Regions from separate parts of the Paenibacillus sp. B1-35 genome, predicted to be linked through region 2. Evidence: predicted binding sites of a transcription regulator. Region 2 holds the regulator's gene; the other holds the start of a gene.
The links. The regulator Rex, encoded in region 2, represses fermentation and respiration genes when NADH is low (regulators of the CRP and FNR family bind a similar motif). The targets are predictions, from matches to a motif close to TTGTGAAATATTTCACAA.

Region 1 (3,214 bases), on a different contig from region 2:
CACGCATGGGAACCATTATTGAGCAGCCCATTTTCTATGAAAGGCTTACTGCTCAAGAGAATCTGGAGCTTCATTGTGAATATATGGGCTATCATAACAAGAAGGCGATTGGCGAAGCGCTGGATCTCGTAGGGCTGCGCGGTATTGAACGCAAGTCCGTGAAAGATTTTTCTTTAGGAATGAAGCAGCGTCTGGGCATTGCTCGGGCTATAACGGTAAAGCCGGAGCTGCTGCTTCTCGACGAGCCTATCAACGGGTTGGATCCGATTGGCATTAAGGAAATTCGCGACCTATTCAAGAAGCTGTCGCATGAGTTCGGCATCACAATCTTGATATCCAGTCATATTTTAGGGGAAATGGAGCTGATAGCCGACACGATTGGGGTTATCAACCATGGCGTCCTGCTGGAGGAGGTATCGATGGAGCGGGTTCGTGCCCAGCAATCCGAATTCATTGAAGTTGTGACAGATCATGCGAATAAGGCAGCTTACGTGCTGGAAGAGACCATGCATGTTTCAAATTTCCGTATCATCGACAATCGATTGATTCGAATTTATCAACGGGGTGTCTCTCAACAGGATATCACCAAGGCATTTGTCATGAATGACGTCTCTGTAGAGTCCGTGCATAAGAAGCACCATTCCTTGGAGGATTATTTTATGAAGTTACTGAATGGGGGGGCGCTTCATGAATAAGCTCATTCGATTGGAACTCCAGAAGTTTCGCTTCGGCACCTATATTCGTACGGCCATTTATATCACGATTGGTATTTTTCTCTTTATTATGCTAGGAATCTATGGGGCGGATGCTGGTGATAAAGCGTTCAAGGGTGTGTCAGACGTATTCAATCTCATCGATACGTTTGTAAAGATAGCCTTCATTATTACAGCTTCCGCACTGCTGAGCCGAATGGTTATTGATGAATTTAAAAGCAAGTCTATCACGGTCATGTTCATGTACCCGATTCCGCGGAAAAGAATGATAACAGCCAAGCTGATTATTGTTGTGCTATACACGTTCATATCTATGATACTGTCGAATATTGTCCTAATGTGCGGATTCCTCTTGTACAACTCCTACGCACATACAGTGGCAGGTACTGCGACGATAGGCGTTCTGACGCATCATGTGGCAAGCAGTGTCATTAGTGCCTTAGCAGCAAGCTGCTTAAGTCTCATTCCGTTATGGTTCGGTATGCGCAAATATTCATCGGTGGCGACCATTACGAGTTCTATCCTCATTGCAGCAATATTATGCTCGAATAATGGCGGGATGACGCTGTGGTCCATTCTCGCGGTACCATTCGCATTTGCGGTAATTGGTGTAGGAATAGCCTATTTGACTATTTGCAAGATCGATACGATCGACCTATACAAATAAGCCCAGAATCACTCAAAACCATGATGTGGCAGCGTTGTGACACGTGATAAACCGTGACAAATTTCAGAATCGAAATGGAAAAAAGGTGCAGCACATTATAAGCTGCTTGTAAAGAGGAAAGAAGGCTCAATGCCTTTTTTCTTCTTTTTTTCACTTTTTTTCGACAGAATTGTGAAATTTGACACAATGTTCTTATTTTGATCAAGTTATTGCTTTAAAATTGTGATTAATATCACATTTCAGCGATCCCGCATCTGACAGAATACAACTGGAACATGTAATGAACATCATTGATCCCGTGTTCGACGAGGCATTACAGCCTATTCAACATAGAAATGAGAGTATAAATAGAAAGGTGGAAGGACAACGATATGTGGGATACGATCTTATTATCGCGCATTCAGTTTGCATCGACGACAATTTTTCACTTCTTCTTCGTACCAGTATCGATTGGTCTCGCATTGCTGATCGCAATGATGGAGACGATGTATGTTGTAAAGGGAAATGAAGAATACAAGAAGATGACGAAGTTCTGGGGGAAGCTGTTCCTCATTAACTTTGGAGTTGGTGTCGTAACAGGTATTATTCAGGAATTCCAGTTCGGGATGAACTGGTCGAACTATTCTCGCTTCGTCGGGGACGTGTTCGGTGCTCCGCTTGCAATTGAAGCATTACTGGCATTCTTTATGGAGTCAACGTTCATCGGCTTATGGATATTTGGGTGGGATCGTTTATCGAAAAAGGTGCACTGCTTGTGCATCTGGTTAGTTGCCATCGGTACAACGCTGTCTGCCTTGTGGATTTTGGCGGCGAACTCTTTCATGCAGCGTCCGGTCGGTTACGCGATTAACAACGGCCGTGCAGAAATGAACGATTTCTTCGCGCTTCTGACGAACGGGCAGTTGCTTGTGGAATTCCCACATACCGTATTCGGTGCATTCGCGACAGGCGCATTCCTGATTACAGGGGTGAGTGCTTATAAACTGCTGAAGAAGCAGGACGTTCCTTTCTTCAAAAAATCGTTCAAGATTGGTGTTATCGTGGCTACGATCTCATCCATTTTGGTTGCGGTCTTCGGTCACCAGCAGGCACAATATTTGATGCATACCCAACCAATGAAGATGGCGGCGAGCGAAGGCTTGTGGGAAACAAGTGACGACCCTGCTCCATGGACGGTATTTGCAGCAATCAATACAGATAAGCAAGAGAACAGCATGGAATTCAAAGTTCCATACTTGCTTAGCTTTCTATCTTATAGTAAATTCTCCGGTGAAGTCCGCGGGATGAAGGAATTGCAAGCGGAATATGAACAGTCGTATGGCCCAGGCAATTACATTCCACCAGTGAAGACAACATTCTGGAGTTTCCGCATCATGGTTCTTGCCGGAACATTGATGATTCTGCTTGGCATGTATGGATGGTACTTGGCAGCGCGCAAGAAGCTGGACAATCCAAATAAGTGGTTTATGCGCTTCATGCTCTATGCAATTTCGTTGCCGTTCATTGCGAATACAGCAGGCTGGATTATGACAGAAATTGGTCGACAGCCATGGACAGTATTCGGTCTCATGCGTACAGAAGACAGTATATCGCCGAGTGTGTCGGGCGGTCAGGTGCTATTCTCGCTCATCGCGTTCTCGACAATTTACACTGTGCTTGCTATCGTGCTTGTCTATTTGTTCGTTCGTGTAATCAAAAAGGGTCCGAATGAAGTCATGAAGGACGAGCATTCGAATGATCCGTTTGATCAGGAGGGACAACATGCTATCGCTTAATGAATTATGGTTTCTACTAGTTGGAGTGTTGTTTGTCGGATTCTTCTTCCTGGAGGGCT
Region 2 (3,214 bases):
TGCAGGGCAAGGATGCGGATACGGTATATTGGATGGAAGGAAATCTCCAATATAAGCATAAATCGATGCAAATGTATGCCGTCCCTGTTGATGTGAGTGAGGCACTGAAGCGTTATTTCTTTGAGCCGAAGAAGAGTGTCATTCTGACATCAGCAACATTGTCTGTCGATAAATCGTTCCAGTTCGTGGCCGAACAATTGGGCTTGAAGGATGCAGAACGGGATGGGCGCTTGAACACCGTGATCCTTCCGTCACCATTTAACTACCGTGAACAAGCGCTTGTAGTCATTCCGCGTGACTTTCCGAGCGTAAAGGGGGCGTCAGACGCTAAGTTTAATATGACGCTGATGCAGTCACTGGCCGATGTAGCTAAGGTGACAGAGGGACGAATGCTTGTATTATTCACATCGTATCGCATGCTGCGGGATGTATATGAGCCGCTAAAGGAAGCGCTAAGCCTCCATGGCATTCAAGTGCTGGGACAAGGAATTGACAGCGGCAATCGAAGCAAGCTGACACGAAGGTTCCGAGAACAGCCGAACTCGGTGCTTCTTGGGACAAGCAGCTTTTGGGAAGGAGTAGATATTCCGGGAGATGCGCTGACCTGTCTGGCGATTGTACGACTTCCTTTCCAGCCGCCGAATCACCCGTTAGTGGAAGCAAAATGCGATCGCTTGAAGCGGATGAATCAAAATCCGTTCCGCAAATATTCTGTACCGCAGGCTGTTATCCGGTTCAAGCAGGGATTCGGTCGTCTCGTGCGCACAACGCAGGACAAAGGGATTGTGATCATTTATGACACCCGGGTTATTGAGACAAGCTATGGCAAACACTTTCTTTACTCGCTGCCTGGTCCAAAAATGGAGCATATGGCAACAGAACAACTTGTACCACGTATAGATACGTGGCTAGACCATAATCAAAGAGGTATTGGAGAGCGATGAGAGGAGCTTTTTTAGGATGAAAGCACTAAAAATATCAGAAGCTGTCGTTCGGCGCTTACCCGTATATTTACGTCACCTATTAGAATTGAAGCAGCGTGAAGTGCTCACAGTTTCATCTCAAGATTTGGGACAGAAGCTGAACTTGAATCCTGCCCAAATTCGAAAGGACTTGGCATACTTCGGCGACTTCGGCCGCAAGGGTATCGGGTATGATGTATCGTATCTTATTCAACAAATTCGGCATATTTTAAAACTCGATCAGGTAATACCTGTTGGACTTGTCGGCGCAGGTAAATTAGGGCACGCCCTTTGCAACTACACCGTATACTTGAAAGATAATATGAAAATTGTTGCTGTGTTCGATGCTCAGGAGTCCAAAATTAACACTGAGATTAACAATTTGAAAGTTCAGCCCATGTCTGATCTCATTCCTACGGTTCGTGAAAAGCAAATTCGCATCGGAATCATTACGGTGCCGGCTACGGAAGCACAGCATGTTGCGGATCAATTTGTAGAGGCCGGGGTAGAAGCCATTTTGAATTTCGCGCCTGTCATCTTGAGAGTGCCGCCGAATATTCGGGTTCATACAGCCGACTTCACGACGGACTTGTTCAGTTTGGCGTATTATTTATCTGATAATGGAAAGGAAGTACCTGCCGAATGACACATCGAATCATTATTAAAAACGGCATATTTGCCGACTTGTCTCCAACTGCGAAACAATCCTCCTTCCATGGATTCATGGTCGTGGAAAATGATCGCATCGTTCATCTGGGAGCTGATTTGCCTGAGCAATACACAACTGAAGGTGCAGAAATCATTGATGGCAAGGGATTGTTCTTTATTCCAGGACTTGTGAATACACATGGACATGCTGCGATGTCTTTGCTGCGCGGATATGGTGATGACCTTGCGCTTCAAACGTGGCTGCAGGAGAAAATGTGGCCGATGGAAGGTAAGTTTACCGCTACGGATGTGTACTGGGGAACGGCGTTGTCGGTTGTTGAAATGTTGAAGGGCGGTACGACAACATTTGTTGATATGTATGATTACATGGATGAAGTGGCAAAGGTAAGTGAGCAATCTGGAATCCGTGCATCACTCATGCGCGGAGCGATTGGCTTGTGTCCGGAGGATGTACAGCGGGAGAAGTTGAATGAAGCGATCCAGTTCGCGAAGGATTGGAACGGGAAGGCAAATGGCCGCATTCGTACACTGTTGGCGCCACATGCGCCGTATACTTGCCCGCCATCCTTTATCGAGAGCTTTGTTCAGGCTGCGCATGATTTAGATTTGCCGCTTCATACTCATATGTCAGAAACGAAAGCTGAAGTAGAGCAAAATGTGAAGGATTATGGAATGCGTCCGGTAGCGCATCTCGAGAAGCTTGGCTTCTTCTCACGTCCTTCCTTCGTCGCTCATGGTGTTCATCTGACAGATGAGGAAATAGAAACGCTTGCGAAATATAATGTGGCGGTGTCTCACAATCCAGGCAGCAACTTGAAGCTGGCGAGCGGCGTTGCTCGCGTAACTGAGCTGCTTCGTGCAGGTGTTGTAGTATCACTTGGTACCGACGGACCGGCAAGCAACAATAACCTTGATATGTTTGAAGAAATTCGACTCGCCGCCCTGATCCATAAAGGCGTGTCCGGTGATCCGACTGCTATTCCTGCAGCAGAGGCACTGCGCATGGGAACAATCTATGGTGCGAAGACAATTCGTGTTGACGATATTGGCGCGCTTGAAGTGGGAATGAAGGCTGACTTTGTTGCAGTTGATATTGATCAGCCTCACTTTATGCCTCATACGGATTTGGTATCCCATGTTGTATACTCGGCATCTGCCAAGGATGTCAAGCATGTATGGGTTGATGGAAAGCAGGTTGTGAAGAATGGCGAATGCCTGACGATGGATGAGGAACGAATCCTTCATGAGGCGCAGCAATGCTTTGAGAGCTTGCTTGCAAGATAGGCAGGAGGAGAGTTCATGCAGAGAAGACGCGTACGCCGGAGATCGCATTGGAAATGGCTGATACCGGTACTCGTTCTCTTGTTTCTAGTCGGATTGTTCTTCGCCTCTTATCAGTATGTGCAATATATTAATAAGGATGAGCGAGTAAAAGAAGCGGAAATTGTGAAACGGGCGAATGAGGCTGTTAAGCTTGCAAGTGTGACTGAAGTGGAGAAGGGGGTTTGGGATCAAGTTGTATATACGGTTCGGGGCACTGACGAGCAAGGTCAGGAACATATGATTTGGGTGCTCCCGGATAA

Region 1: a site for Rex is predicted at 1,550-1,567, ahead of ACQ5BJ_RS18130 (cytochrome ubiquinol oxidase subunit I). Genes of this name have one in related genera too.

Annotation. Positions count from the first base shown of each region.
Region 1 is NZ_JBCHVJ010000005.1:332,727-335,940, reverse strand. It holds gene ACQ5BJ_RS18140 (ABC transporter ATP-binding protein) at 1-695, shown strand, start outside; gene ACQ5BJ_RS18135 (ABC transporter permease) at 688-1,380, shown strand; gene ACQ5BJ_RS18130 (cytochrome ubiquinol oxidase subunit I) at 1,752-3,155, shown strand; gene cydB (cytochrome d ubiquinol oxidase subunit II) at 3,142-3,214, shown strand, end outside.
Region 2 is NZ_JBCHVJ010000001.1:1,241,303-1,244,516, reverse strand. It holds gene dinG (ATP-dependent DNA helicase DinG) at 1-944, shown strand, start outside; gene ACQ5BJ_RS05210 (redox-sensing transcriptional repressor Rex) at 961-1,608, shown strand; gene ACQ5BJ_RS05205 (amidohydrolase) at 1,605-2,915, shown strand; gene ACQ5BJ_RS05200 (DUF5590 domain-containing protein) at 2,931-3,214, shown strand, end outside.